Linked DNA regions of Geomonas sp. RF6. The protein of the gene in region 1 binds, or shares a complex with, the protein of each later gene. Links are inferred from orthologs where the notes say so. Each region holds a gene or a part of one and is shown in the gene's direction. Other genes may lie near its edges.

Region 1 (7,484 bases):
GGAGGAGTTTTTCCACACCTTCAACGCCCTCTACGACTCGCACAAGCAGATTGTCATCACCAGCGACAAGTTCCCGAAGGAGATCCCGGGGCTCGAGGAGCGGCTGCGCTCCCGCTTCGAGTGGGGGCTCATCGCGGACATCCAGCCGCCGAACATCGAGACGAAGATGGCGATTCTCAAGAAGAAGTCCGACATGCACGGGATCGAGCTCCCGGACGATGTCGCCTTCTTCCTCGCCAACGGCGCGACGAGCAACATCCGGGAGCTCGAGGGGATGCTGATCCGCCTGGAGGCCTTCGCGAGCCTCACCGGAAGCGCCCTGACGCTGAACATGGCCCGCGAGGTCATGAAGGACATCATCGTCGAAAAGACGAAGGAAATCACGGTGGAGATGATCCAGAAGATCGTCGCCGACCACTTCAGGATCAAACTCTCGGAGCTGAAAAGCGACAAGAGGGTGAAGACGCTCGTGGTGCCGCGACAGATCGCCATCTTCATCTGCCGCGAGCTCACCAAGGCGAGCTATCCGGAGATCGGCGAGAAGTTCGGAGGGAAGGACCACTCGACGATCATCCACTCCGTGAAGAAGATCGAGAAGCAGATGGCCGGCGACGCGGAGTTCCGGGCCTCTGTGGAAGACATAAAGAAAAAGGTGTTGGCGTAATGGGGAAAAGTGTGGACAACTCCCCTGTTGTTCACACCCGGAAAAGCCTCCTGTGCAGGAAGCGGAAAAAGTAGCCCGGCAATCATCAGGGTTTCCCACGCCGGAAAGAGACGACGCGCCGCACCTTTACGAAGCTTGTCCACATTTCAACAGGCATCTATCTACTACTACTGAAAAGACATAAAAACCTTAGAAAAAGAAGCGCGGACGGAGAAGGGAGAAAAGATGGAATTCAAGATAAGCAAAGATGTCTTTATGAAAGCCCTGCAGCGCATCCAGGGTATCGTGGAAAAGAGATCCACCATGCCCATCCTTTCGAACACCCTTCTGGAGGCGACGAGCGACACGCTGAACATCACCGCCACGGACCTGGAAGTCGGCATGCGCAGCTCGTACCCGATCGAGGTCATCCGCGAAGGGAAGATCACCGTCTCCGCCAAGAAGCTCTACGAGATCGTAAAGGAGATGCCCGACCAGGAAATCCACTTCACCACACGGGACAACGACTGGGTGGAGATCGTCTGCGGCAAGGCGCGCTTCAACATCGTCGGCCTCTCCTCCGAGGAGTTCCCCTACTTCCCGAAGGTAAAGGACGAGAGCTTTATCCTTCTCGACAACGCGATCCTCAAGCAGATGATCGAGAAGACCTCCTACGCCATCTGCTACGACGAGACGAAGTACAACCTGAACGGCGTCTTCGTAAAGGCGGTCGACGAGTCCGGCACGCTACTCAAGATGGTCGCCACCGACGGCCACCGTCTCTCTGTCGCTGAAAAGGGGATCGAAGGGAGCATCTCCGCTGAGCTCGCGAAAGGGGTCATCTTCCCCAAGAAAGGGATCTTCGAGCTCAAAAAGATGGTCGACGAGGAATCGGCGGCGATCATGCTCGGGTTCATGGACAACAGCGCCGTCATCAAGAAAGGAAACACCGTCGTCGTCATGCGCCTCATCGACGGCGAGTTCCCGGACTACACGAAGGTCATTCCGAAAGGAAACGACAAGTCCGTCCACGTGAACAGGGACCGTTTCCTCCACTCCCTGAAAAGGATGTCCATCCTCTCCAGCGAAAAGTTCAAAGGGATCCGCATCGAGGTGAGCCCGGACGTCATGGTTATCTCCTCCAGCAACCCGGAACTCGGCGAGGCTCGGGAGGAGATGGAAGTGACCTACGACGGTACCCCGATCTCGGCACGCTTCAATGCCAAGTACTTGATCGACGTCCTCGCGGTGATGGACGAGCAGGAGGTCGAGCTCAAGTTCAAGGATGAATTCTCCCCGGTGGTGATGAACTCCGCAGAAGAGAGCGACTTCATGGCGGTCATCATGCCGATGAGGCTGTAGACGACGCCACCTCCCGTGCCCTGCTGTGGAAATACGGGGATTCGGCGCCGAAGGCAGGAAACCCCATCCCCCTCCTGTCCTCCCCCTTGAAAGGGGAGGGACGCGGGATCACGGGGATCGGAGCTGGCGCTGGAGGCGGCTCTGGCGGCGTTGTGAAGGCCTGAAAAATTAATTAATAGCCAAAGAGGGGGCAAAAGCATTAAAATAGCGTGTTGGGCTATTTCCACGCCAGGAAACCAAGGGGCACAAGGTTCCAGAAGACCGGATGAGATTACTAGGACTAAGAGTTAGCTCCTTTCGCAACCTGAAAAACCTTGAACTGACGCCGGGCGCGCGGTTCAACGTCTTCTACGGAAACAACGGTCAGGGCAAGACCAACCTGCTGGAGTCGATCTATCTCCTCTCCACCATGAAGTCCTTCAAGCTGGCCAGGAACGCGGAACTCATCACGTTCGGGGCGGACTTTTCCCTCATCCGTGGGGTCGTAGAGAAGGACTGCGTCAAGAGGGACATCTCCCTCCTTCTGGAAAAACAGGGGAAAAAGGGGAAGGTCGACGGGAAAATCGCAACCCGCATGGACGATTTCTTCGGGAACCTGAACGTGGTGGTCTTCACCCCCGAGGAAATCTCCATGGTCCGGGGGGCTCCGGAGCTGCGGCGCCGCTATCTGGACCGGGCCGTCTTCACCGGCGACCTCGGCTACCTCGCCCTCTTCCACGACTATTCCAAGATCCTCAAGAACCGCAACGCATTGCTAAAGCGCGGGGAACTCTCGGGTCTCGACGTGTGGAGCGAGCAGCTGGCGCACGCGGCGGCAGGAGTGGTTGCCCGGCGTGTGGCGTATCTGGAGGAGATGCAGGGGCTTTTGCAGTTCTTCTACAAGCAGATCTCCGGAAACGACGAGGAGGTGGTGCTCTCCTACCGCCTGAACCTCATGGAGCGGGAGGCGTACCTCGCCGACCCGGAGGAGACGCTCCTAAAAACGCTGAAGGCGCACGCCGCCGAGGAAAAGAGGCGGGGGACGACTGTTGCGGGACCGCACCGCGACGACATCTACTTCGCGCTCGACGGGCGGCCGGTGCGCCACTTCGGTTCGCAGGGGCAGCAAAGGAGCTTTGTGCTGGCGCTGAAGATGGCGGAGATCGAGTACCTGCACAGGCGCTTCGGCGCGCCGCCGGTGCTCCTTCTGGACGACATGACGAGCGAGCTGGACCGGGAGCGCAACGCGAACCTGATGGAGTTTCTCAAAAACAGGGAGATGCAGGTCTTTATCACCACCACCGCCCTGCAAAACGTCCCCTTCGAGGAGGGGGCACAGCACCGGGCGTTCCAGATTAGAGAGGGAAGGATTCTTCACTAGAGGTACAGGTACGGATGACAATTGAGGCAGCGATGAACAGAGAAGAACAAAGCGATTACGGTGCAGACAAGATCAAGGTTCTGGAGGGGCTGTCGGCGGTCCGCAAGAGGCCGGCGATGTACATCGGCTCCACCGCCTCCCAGGGACTGCACCATCTGGTCTACGAAGTGGTGGACAACTCCATAGACGAGGCGCTCGCCGGCTACTGCGACGACATCACCGTCACCATCCACCTGGACGGCTCCGTCACGGTCGTGGATAACGGCCGCGGCATCCCGACCGACATGCACCCCACGGAGGGGAAATCGGCCGCGGAGGTAGTCCTCACTGTCCTTCATGCCGGGGGGAAGTTCGACAACAGCTCCTACAAGGTCTCCGGCGGCCTGCACGGCGTGGGGATCTCCGTGGTGAACGCGCTCTCGCGCCAGCTGCACCTGGAAATCCGCCGCAACGGGAAGATCTACAACCAGAGCTACGAGAGAGGGGTGCCGCTGGCACCGCTCGCCGAGAGCGGCGAGACGAAGAAGCGCGGCACCAAGGTCACCTTCTTCCCCGACGGCGAGATCTTCGAGACGGTGGAGTTCTCCTTCGACGTCCTTTCCCAGCGTCTGCGCGAGCTCGCCTTCCTGAACGCCGGTGTGCGCATCAAGATCTACGACGAGCGCTCCGAGAAGGGGCACGAGTTCTTCTACGAGGGGGGTATCCGCTCCTTCGTGGAGTTCCTGAACAAGAACAAGAACGTCATCAACTCCGATCCGATCTACTTCCGCGGCGAGCGCGGCGGTGTGGAGATCGAAGTGGCGATGCAGTACAACGACTCCTACGACGAGAAGATCTTCTCCTTTGCCAACAACATCAACACCCATGAGGGTGGTACCCACCTCGTCGGCTTCAAGGCGGCGCTGACGCGCACCATGAACAACTACGCGAACGCCAACAACCTCCTGAAAAACGTGAAGGTGGCGATCTCCGGCGACGACCTGCGCGAGGGGCTCACTTCCGTCATCTCCGTGAAGATCCCGCAGCCGCAGTTCGAGGGGCAGACGAAGACGAAGCTTGGGAACTCCGAAGTGAAGGGGTACGTAGAGACCCTCATGAACGAAAAGCTCGCCATGTACCTGGAGGAGAACCCCCAGATGGCGAAGCGCATCCTCGAGAAGTCGATCGATGCGGCCCGCGCCCGCGAGGCGGCGAGAAAAGCGCGCGACCTGACGCGCCGCAAGGGGGCGCTGGAGATCGGCACCCTCCCCGGAAAGCTCGCCGACTGCCAGGAGAAGGACCCTGCGCTCTGCGAACTCTTCCTCGTCGAGGGTGACTCCGCAGGTGGCTCGGCGAAGCAGGGGCGTGACCGCAAGTACCAGGCGATCCTCCCCTTGAAGGGAAAGATCCTGAACGTCGAGAAGGCGCGCTTCGACAAGATGCTCACCTCCCAGGAGATCCGCACCCTGATCTCCGCGCTCGGCACCGGGATCGGGAAAGGGGACTTCGACATCGCGAAGCTTCGCTACCACCGCATCATCATCATGACCGATGCGGACGTCGACGGCTCCCACATCCTCACCCTTCTTCTGACCTTCTTCTTCCGTCAGATGATGGAGCTCATCGAGCGCGGCTACCTCTACATCGCGCAGCCGCCGCTGTACAAGATCAAGCGCGGCAAGCGCGAGCAATACCTGAAAAACGAAGCGGCGCTGCAGAGCTACCTCCTCGAGGAGGGGACCGACGAGATGGTGCTGAAGCTCGGCGCCGACGAGCGCGTCTACCGCGGGAAGCAGATCATCCCCATCCTTCGCCAGTTCATCGACCACAACGCCCTCTTCGACAAGGTGGTGAAAAAGGGGATCAACGACCAGCTCCTGAACGTCCTCCTGAAGTGCAACGTACGCAAGGGGATCGAGGAGCTCTCCGACCTCGTGGCACAGCTCCCGAAGGTGAAGGAGTGCTTCCCCGAGGTCGATTACGAGGACCAGACCGCCCAGGCCGGCGCCATCGTCTTCTCCTTCGGTAACCTGCGCGTGCGCGCCGACAACCAGACGGTCGACCTCATCAACTCCTACGACTACGGCCTCCTTGCCGACAGTTACAACCGCGTCTCCGGGACTTTCGGCAGCAGCACCGCCTACGTCTCCCAACGGAAGGAGACCGAAGGGGGCGCCGGCGAGGAGAAGCTCCTCCTCACCACGGAGCGCCAGGAGGAGGTCGTCGCCTTCTTCCTGGAGACCGCGAAGAAGGGTCTGTACATCCAGCGCTACAAAGGCCTCGGAGAGATGAACCCGGAGCAGCTCTGGGAGACCACCATGCACCAGGAAAACCGGGTGCTTCTGCAGGTGAAGATCGAGGATGCGGTCGCTGCCGAAGAGATCTTCACCGTCCTCATGGGTGACCAGGTCGAGCCGCGCCGCAACTTCATCGAGCAGAACGCGCTCAACGTCTCGAACCTGGATATCTAGCACCGTCCGTCGTCGCTGCTGTCTGGAAATGCCGCTCCTGGAAAATTCTCAGGGGCGGCATTTTCGTTTTGGGCAAGCCTCCCCAGCGCAATGACCCTCTGCAGCAAAAAACCCCGCCGTGGCTCCAGAAGTAGCTGGAATCAGGGCGGGGTTTTGCATTTGTATGCCTTCATGGCGTCTTGACAGTAAGCTTAGCCCCGGTATCATTTTTTTCTATTAATAGGAACCAGTACGAATTAGGGGGGCACCATCGAATCTGACGAGATCAAAAAGAGGATCGTGCAGGCGCTTCGGGATGAGGGGCTGAAACTGACTCCGCAGCGCCTTCTGATCATCGATCTTCTCGCCGGGGGGGAAAACCATCCCAGCGCCTGCACCCTCCTTGAGACAGCAAAGGAAAAGGTGCCGAAAATAAGCGCCTCGACGGTCTATTACACCTTGAACCTGCTCAAGGGTCTCGGGCTTATCAAGGAACTCGATTTCTACGACAGGGACAACCGTTACGAGCCGAATACGGCAGACCATCTCAACCTCATTTGCCTGGGGTGCGGCAAAATCGAAGACTTTCAGGAAGGGGTGCCTGCAGCAGTCGAAGCGATTGAAGAGCGGACAGGATTCAGGGCCCATCAGAAGCGACTCGAATACTACGGTTACTGCAGGGATTGCCTGGGGAAGGAAGGTTGAAATCTTCTTTTTGCGCTTCCAATAGGGGAGGGCTCTGATCGGGTACAGCGCAAATGATCCAGGAGAGGGAATTCCAAGAGCACGGGAGGTAAGCGTATATGGACACGGTAACAGTAACGGCCGGACCGAGCGTACCCATTGTCACTGCTGGCACCTCAAACCGCGACTGGTGGCCCAACCAGTTGAACCTCAAGATTCTCCACCAGAACTCTCCCCTGAGCAATCCGCTGGGGGAGGAGTTCAACTATGCCGAGGAGTTCAAGAAACTCGACCTGGGGGGCGTAAAGAACGACCTCTATGCGCTGATGACTGAATCGAAGGAGTGGTGGCCGGCGGACTGGGGGCACTACGGGCCGCTCTTTATCCGGATGGCGTGGCACAGCGCAGGCACCTACCGTACGGGGGACGGCCGCGGGGGGGCAGGGGGAGGTACCCAGCGCTTCGCGCCGCTGAACAGTTGGCCGGACAACGTCAATCTCGATAAGGCGCGCCGGCTTTTGTGGCCTATAAAGCAGAAATACGGCGCCGCTATCTCCTGGGCCGATCTCATGATCCTTGCCGGCAACTGCGCCCTGGAGTCGATGGGGTTCAAGACCTTCGGCTTCGGCGGCGGACGCGAGGACGTGTGGGAGCCGCAAGAGGACATCCACTGGGGGACCGAGAAAGAGTGGCTTGGCGACAAGCGCTACTCCGGCGAGCGCGACCTGGAGAATCCCCTCGCCGCCGTACAGATGGGGCTGATCTACGTGAACCCCGAAGGTCCGAACGGCAACCCCGATCCGGTCGCCTCCGGCCGCGACGTGCGGGAGACCTTCGGGCGCATGGCGATGAACGACGCAGAGACGGTCGCACTCATCGCGGGTGGACACACTTTCGGGAAATGTCATGGCGCGGGCCCCGCGTCGCATGTAGGACCTGAACCGGAAGCCGCTGCCATCGAGGAGATGGGGCTCGGCTGGAAGTGCAGCCTGGGGAGCGGCTGCGG
Region 2 (7,487 bases), 210 kb from region 1 along the record:
GCGGTGGGTGCCGATGATGACGTCGACCCTTCCCGCCTTCACCCCCTCGAGGATCTCCTTCTGCTCCTTTGCGGTGCGAAAGCGCGACAGCATCTCCACCCTCACCGGGTAGTCCTTGAAGCGTCCCGCGAAGCTCTCGCTGTGCTGCTGGGCGAGGACGGTGGTGGGGACGAGAACGGCGACCTGCTTCCCGTCCATGACCGCCTTAAAGGCGGCGCGCAGGGCGACCTCCGTCTTCCCGTAGCCGACGTCGCCGCACACCAGCCGGTCCATGGGGCGGATGCTCTCCATGTCGGTGATGACGTCCTCGATGGCGTTTGCCTGGTCCGGCGTCTCCTCGAAAGGGAAGGTCGCCTCGAACTCGCGGTACATCTCGTCGCGGGGGGAGAACTGGTACCCCTGCTGGATCTCCCGGGCGGCGTGGATCTTCAGGAGCTCGGAGGCCATCTCCTGTACCTCGGCCTTCGCCTTCGCCTTCGCCTTTTCCCATCCCGGTCCGCCGAGGCGGTCCAGGCGCGGCTCGCTCCCCTCCACCCCAACGTAGCGCTGCACGAGGTTTATGCGGTCGACCGGGAGGTAGAGCTTGTCCTCCCCCGCGTACTCGAGGAGAAGGAAGTCCCCCTCCATGCCGGAGAGGCTCAGGTGCTTCAGCCCGCGGTAGAGGGCGACGCCGAAGTCCACGTGGACGATGTGGTCGCCGGGCTTCAGCTCGGCGAGGGAGGAGAGGAGCTGCTTCTTGCGCGTCTCGGAGAGGGCGCGCCTCTTCACGCGCTTGCCGAAGATCTCCTCTTCCGCGATGATCGCCAGCCGCTCGCGGGGGAACCTGAAGCCGCGGGCGATGTCGCCGATGAGAATCTCCACCCCGGCACCGGGGCGCTGCAGGGCCTCGTTGAATCCCCCTTCCAGGACGTCCAGCGGTAGCTGGTAGCGGCTCAGGAGCTCGAAGAGCCTGCGCGCCTGCCCCGGCTGGTGGCAGGGGATGAGAACGCGGTAGTCCGCCGCCAGGAAAGCGGAGAGGCGATCGGTGAGGCCGGAAAGGGCTCGTTCCCCTTCCGGGGCGATCTCCAGCTTCAGGTCGGCGTTCCCCTCCGTGACGACCCTCAGCGTGCTCTCCTCTGTTCCGATCTCCAGCTGGGGGAGGAGAAGGAGTTTCCCCTTCTCCAGGAGCCTCTGGAACTCCCCGGGGGAAAGGTAGAGCTGCTGCGGCTCGCAAAAGACGGCGTCGCGCAGGGAGGCGCGCGCCACCCCCTGGCTTACCTGCTCGGAGAATTTCGCTGCGGCGTCCTCGAATGCCGCCGGGTCGACGAGGACGCGGATCGCCCCCCCCCCGCCGTAGTCGAGGATCGTCTCCAGCCCGGGGTGGAAGAGGGGCTGCAGGAAGTCGACGCCGGGGGGGTACATGCCGTGCTGCAGCTGGTCCAGGAGTTCCCGGCGCCGGTCGGCGCCGATCCCCATCTCGTCGCAGCGCCTCTTCAGGAGGGGGGCGAAGCGCTTCAGCACCTCCTCGGAGAGGATGAATTCGCGCCCCGGAAGGAGCACGAGCTCCTCCACCGGCTCCAGCGAGCGCTGGGTCAGCGGATCGAAGGCGCGCATCGTCTCCACCTGGTCGCCGAAGAACTCGATGCGCACCGGTTTTTCCAGGTCGGGGGGGAAGACGTCCAGGATCCCGCCGCGCACGGAGAAGGTGCTGCGGTCCTCCACCACCGGCGTCTGGCTGTAGCCGAGCTGCACCAGCTTGTGCAGGAGGGTCTCCCGCTCGAGCTCCTCGCCGGTCACCAGGTACTGCGAGACCTCGCCGAGGGTGGCGCGCGGCATGACCCGCTGGAGCGCGGCCTGGGCCGGAACCACCACCGCGCGGGCGCGCCCGTCCAGGAGCCGGAAGAGCGCGTTCAGCCGCTCCCCGATCACGTCGGCGTGCACCGGGGCGGCCTCCATCGGCGCTATGTCCCAGGCGGGGAAGGGGACAATCTCCTCCGGCGTCGCGGAGAAAAAGCGCAATTCCCGCACCATCTCGTCGGCGCTGTCCTGGTCCGGCGTCACGATCAGCAGCGGTGCGGAGGCAGCCGCCAGGAGGCGGGAGAGAAGGTAGGCGGGGGCCGAGCCTTTCAGACCGGCGACGCTTGCCGTCGCGTTTTCCGGTGTGAGGAGGGCGGAGATTTCCTGAAGGTAATCGGGGGTAGTGGTCATGTACTCTTCGGGTTTCCGTGGGAGTGGGATGTATCTGGAGCAGCATAGCAAAATTGCTGCACTTTAGCCAGAGGCGGTTCTGGCGCAGCTTCGCACCCTTTCCGTCGCCGATGCGGGGGAGGGGACACGGAAGGTATTGGAAGGCGGCTTCTTTCTCCTTAAATTAATGTGCTCAAATCGGAAATAAGGGATAAAGAAAACGAAGGTGGTGCCGAATAGAAATTTTGTGGCAGGGAAGTGCCAACTCTGTCTGCAAGAATTGCAAAAAGGTGATGGTGAATTTGATGAGAGAAAACGACACGGTCCATGCGGACGTCCTCAATTACTTCACAGCGGAGTTCGACGCGCTGGAGGAGCGCCTGAGGGGGGGGATGCTGGAAGACTACCGGGAGAGGGTTCTGGTGAGCCAGAAGATAGGAGAGGCCGTGCATCTCCTCGCCCCGTACGTGCGCAGCGATGCCCGGGCGCGCCGCCTGGTGCGCCATGCCGAGGCGCTGAAGCAGGAACTTCTTTCCGTGCGCGAAATCATCGTCAAGCAGATCATGAAGCACAAGGAGCATCCTTCCCTGTTGCAGGCGCTCATGGAGCGCAACGGCCTTCTGCCGCGTGCGACGCAGAGCGGGAAGGATGATACCGCACCCTCTCCAACTGCCTCCGACCTCGAGGCGTAGCTCCCCCTGCGGGGGCTCCCGCGCGGCGGGTGACGCCTCCCGCAAAAAACGCTTTACAAAATCCGCGGCACATATTATAAACCTACTTCTCGTGGAGAGATGTCCGAGTGGTTGAAGGAGCACGCCTGGAAAGCGTGTGTACGTTAATAGCGTACCGAGGGTTCGAATCCCTCTCTCTCCGCCATAATTTCCTTGCGGATAGACCTGATAGCTGGGTCCCGCGCAACGGAAGGTTATGAACCCCGTCAGGTCCGGAAGGAAGCAGCGGCAGTAACCGCCACCGTGTGCCGCGGGGTAGCCCAGCTATCAGCTCTCTCCGCAACCCGCCGTTCTCCAGATTCCCCCCCTTCCGGATTGCTGCCAAGAGGTAAGCTCCCTTGTCCTATCTCGTTTTAGCCAGAAAGTGGCGTCCCCAGACCTTTACTGATCTGGTAGGGCAGGAGCACGTCAGCCAGACGCTGAAAAACGCCATCGACGGCGGCCGCGTGGCGCATGCCTTTCTCTTTACCGGCGCGCGCGGGGTGGGGAAGACGAGTTCCGCCCGCATCCTCGCGAAGGCGCTGAACTGCGAGACGGGGACGACGACGGAGCCGTGCAACGAGTGCCCGGCCTGCCAGGAGATCACCCAGGGAACCTCGGTCGACGTCTTCGAGATCGACGGCGCCTCCAATACCAGTGTCGACGATGTGCGCGAGCTGCGCGAAAACATCAAGTACCTCCCCTCGCGCTCCCGCTACAAGATATTCATCATCGACGAAGTCCACATGCTCTCCACGAGCGCGTTCAACGCGCTTCTGAAGACGCTCGAAGAGCCTCCCCCCCACGTAAAGTTCATCTTCGCCACCACCGAGCCGCACAAGGTCCCGATCACCATCCTCTCCCGCTGCCAGCGCTTCGACTTCAAGAGGATCGCGCTCCCGCGCATCGCGGCACGCCTGCGCTTCATCGTGGACCAGGAAGGGGTGGCGATCAGTGACGAGGCGCTGAACCTCGTGGCCCGCAAGGGTGACGGGAGCATGCGCGACGCGCTCTCCACCCTCGACCAGGTCCTCGCCTTCTGCGGTGCGACCGTTTCCGATGCGGACGCCGCGGCGCTCCTCGGGGTCGTCGACCGCACTCTCCTCTCCGACGCCTGCCGCGCCGTCTTTTCCGGGGACTCCCGGGGGGTGCTGCAGCTGGTGGCCCGGGTAGACTCCTTCGGCTACAGCATGCGCCACTTCTGCCAGGAACTCATCGAGCGCTTGCGGGCGGTCGCGGTGCTGAACGCGGTGCCGGACGGGGCGGACCTTCTCGATCTTTCCGAGGCGGAAGTGGAAGAGATGGGAGCGCTGGCGCGCGGCACGACCGGGCAGGAGGTGCAGCGCCGCCTGCAGATACTGCTGAAGGCCGAAGGGGAGATGGCGCAGGGAAGTTTTCCACGCCTGATCCTGGAGATGGCGCTTTTAAAGATGACCTCGCTCGCCCCCGCCATCCCGGTGGACGAGCTCCTGCGCAGGCTGAAGGCGCTGGAGGGCGGGGTTTCCGTGGCAGCCGCCCCGCGCCCTGCACCGCAAGGTGCACCCCGTCCCGCTGCGGCGCCGGCCGCGCCTGCGCCCCCTGTGCGCGAGGCCGCTCCCGCGAAGGCACCGGCTTTTGCGCCTCCGCCGGCTCCGGCGAGTGCTGCCCCGGCTCCCCCCCGTGAGGCGCCGGTTGCCGCCGCGCCCCTCGCCCCCGCGGGTGCCGACCGGGACGAGCTCTGGGCGGGACTGGTGCGCTACGTGAAGGGGAAGAAACCTTTCCTTGCCACCTTCCTCGAGGAGGTGCACCCTATCACGGTGACCCGCGAGCTCCTGGAGATCGGGGGGCCGGTCGGCTCCTACCACCTGAAGAGCCTGCAGGACCCGGAAAAGATCGCCGACCTGAAGGCGATGGCGAAGGGGTATTTCGGTGTCGACACGAACGTGCGCGTCGTCCCCCTCACCGCCGCCGGTAGCGATACCCCCGCCACGCTCGCGGAAAAAAAAAGCCTTGAAGATGCCCGCCGCAGGGAGACACTGAGGAAAGAGGCCGAAGAGCACCCCCTGGTCGCCCAGGCGGTACACCTCTTCGACGGCGAGATCGCCGACGTGCAGGAACTTGCGGCGGAAAAAGTATAACGACGTTAGGCTGGCAAAGGCCAGGATAAACACCATAAGCGGAGGAGAAGATGTCTAAAGGTTTGGCGCAGATCATGAAGCAAGCGCAGATGATGCAGCAGAAGATGGGCAAACTGCAGGAGGAGGCTGCGCAGCGTACCGCCGAGGTGACCACCGGCGGGGGCGCCGTGACTGTGGTGGTAAACGGCAAGAATCAGGTCCTCTCCCTCACCATAAAGAAGGAAGCGGTTGACCCGGAAGACGTGGAAATGCTTCAGGATCTCGTCATGACCGCGGTGAACGAGGCACTGAAGAAGGTGCACGCCGCCATGGCGGAGGAGATGAGCAAGATCACCGGCGGGATGAACATCCCCGGTCTCTTCTAGGACGGGCAGCGCCAGCCGGCCCCCCTGTCGCACGAGTGCGAGCGGGAGGGCTGGCGGGCTTTCCTGTCCTTCGTGAGGAGGGCCTTCCGGCTCGTCTCACGAAAAAAATTTTGGTAAAGATAAATAGTAAAAAATTGTTTTATCGGCAAGAGGAATATGCTACATTTCTCAAACTCGCTCACCAGACTGCTGGGAGAGCTGAAGAAACTTCCGGGGGTCGGCGAGAAGAGCGCCCTTAGACTGGCGTTTCATCTCCTGAAGTCCCCGGGGAATATAGAGGCTCTCGCGGAGAGCCTGAACGAGGTGGCGGCGAAGGTGCGGTTCTGCTCCGTCTGTTTCGCCATCACCGAAGAGGACCCCTGCCAGATCTGCACAGGGGAGCGGGAGGAGTCGACGCTTTGTGTGGTGGAGGAACCGCAGGATCTCCTCGCCATGGAACGCAGCCGCGCCTTCCGCGGGCGGTACCATGTATTGCAAGGGGCCCTCTCCCCCCTGAACGGCATCACGCCGGCGAGCCTGCGCATAGCGGAGCTCATGGAAAGACTGCGGGACGAGCGGGTGCGCGAGGTTTTGATCGCCACCAACTTCACCGTAGAGGGAGAGGCAACTGCTCTTTACTTGACGAAATTGATAAAGCCGCTTTGCATCAGGGTGACCCGGCTGGCTCACGGCATACCGATCGGCAGCGATCTGGAATACGTTGACACCGCCACCGTGCAGCGGGCTGTGGAGGGGCGCTCGGAGCTTTGAAGCTCTGGGCGTTTGTTATCTGTAGGACATTTTAGATCCCACCCCCTTCCCGCCTTCCGCACCCCTCTCTGGCAAATCCCGCTTTGACCTTGCTTCTGAAGTCCCCCGGAAAAGCCCGGGGACAGCTCCATTTTTCGACGCTCGCGGTACCATCTGCGCTGCCTGAACAGGCGGCATCAGGTCCGGCATTGCGTGCGACACTGCCTCCAGGGGTTGATATACATAATCAGGTTAAAACAGGAGAGAACCAAAATGGCCCGAAGAATGGTAACTATCGACGGTAACACCGCTGCGGCTCATGTGGCACACGCCACCAATGAGGTGATCGCGATCTACCCCATCACCCCCTCCTCGGTGATGGGCGAGATTTCCGACGTGAAGAGCGCCAGGGGGGAGAAGAACATCTGGGGGACGGTACCCCTGGTGTCCGAGCTGCAGTCCGAGGCTGGCGCGGCCGGCACCGTACACGGCGCCCTGCAGGCCGGTGCCCTGACCACCACCTTCACGGCGAGCCAGGGGCTCCTCCTGATGATCCCCAACATGTTCAAGATCGCCGGCGAGCTCACCCCGACCGTCTTCCATGTCTCCGCACGCGCCATCGCGGCGCAGGCCCTCTCCATCTTCGGCGACCACTCCGATGTCATGAGCGTGCGCTCCACCGGGTGGGCGATGCTCTGCTCCAACAACGTGCAGGAGGTCATGGACTTCGCCCTGATCTCCCAGGCCGCGACGCTGAAGTCCCGCGTCCCCTTCCTGCACTTCTTCGACGGCTTCCGCACCTCCCACGAAGTGCAGAAGGTCGAGGAGCTCTCCTTTGACGACATGCGCGCCATGATCGACGAGGACCTGGTCCGCGCCCACAGGGCTCGGGCCCTCTCCCCGGACCACCCGGTGCTGCGCGGCACGGCGCAGAACCCGGACGTGTACTTCCAGGGGCGCGAGACGGTGAACCCGTACTACGTCGCCACCCCCGGGATCGTCCAGGAGGAGATGGACCGCTTCGCGAAGCTCACCGGTCGCCAGTACTCCCTCGTGCAGTACGTCGGCGCGCCCGACGCGGAGCGCGTGGTCGTCATCATGGGCTCCGGCGCCGAGACGGTGGAGGAGACGATCGAAACGCTCGCGGCCCGCGGCGAAAAGGTCGGCATGCTGAAGGTCCGCCTGTTCCGCCCCTTCCCGGCAGAGGCTTTCGTGGCCGCCCTCCCGGCGACGGTGAAGTCGATTGCGGTACTTGACCGCACGAAGGAGCCGGGGGCCCTCGGCGAGCCGCTCTACCTCGACGTGCGCACCGCGCTCGGCGAGATGATGTCCGCCGGCAAAGCCTCCTTCTCCGCCTACCCGACCGTCGTCGGCGGGCGCTACGGCCTCGGCTCGAAGGA

What was found.
Region 2: the proteins of dnaN (region 1) and dnaX are in contact, whole or in part, in a cryo-EM structure (PDB 8GIZ), measured with the Escherichia coli proteins. The link is inferred for Geomonas sp. RF6 from one-to-one orthologs.

Annotation. Positions count from the first base shown.
Region 1 is NZ_CP087999.1:1,934,475-1,941,958, forward strand. Bases 1-2,947 are described here. They hold dnaN (DNA polymerase III subunit beta), read left to right. Parts: upstream 1-889; coding sequence 890-2,005; downstream 2,006-2,947. Other genes in these bases: dnaA (chromosomal replication initiator protein DnaA), read left to right, coding at 1-664; recF (DNA replication/repair protein RecF), read left to right, coding at 2,271-2,947. In the rest of the region: more of recF, read left to right, coding at 2,948-3,365; gyrB (DNA topoisomerase (ATP-hydrolyzing) subunit B), read left to right, coding at 3,398-5,815; LPW11_RS08340 (Fur family transcriptional regulator), read left to right, coding at 6,095-6,499; katG (catalase/peroxidase HPI), read left to right, coding at 6,598-7,484. UniProt on the Escherichia coli protein: Confers DNA tethering and processivity to DNA polymerases and other proteins. Acts as a clamp, forming a ring around DNA (a reaction catalyzed by the clamp-loading complex) which diffuses in an ATP-independent manner freely and bidirectionally along dsDNA.
Region 2 is NZ_CP087999.1:1,722,691-1,730,177, reverse strand. The notes cover bases 2,665-5,614. They hold dnaX (DNA polymerase III subunit gamma/tau), read left to right. Parts: upstream 2,665-3,235; coding sequence 3,236-4,993; downstream 4,994-5,614. Other genes in these bases: recR (recombination mediator RecR), read left to right, coding at 5,515-5,614; LPW11_RS07345 (YbaB/EbfC family nucleoid-associated protein), read left to right, coding at 5,044-5,358; LPW11_RS07365 (hypothetical protein), read left to right, coding at 2,665-2,858. Outside these bases: mfd (transcription-repair coupling factor), read right to left, coding at 1-2,187; more of LPW11_RS07365, read left to right, coding at 2,472-2,664; more of recR, read left to right, coding at 5,615-6,108; nifJ (pyruvate:ferredoxin (flavodoxin) oxidoreductase), read left to right, coding at 6,361-7,487. UniProt on the Escherichia coli protein: Part of the beta sliding clamp loading complex, which hydrolyzes ATP to load the beta clamp onto primed DNA to form the DNA replication pre-initiation complex.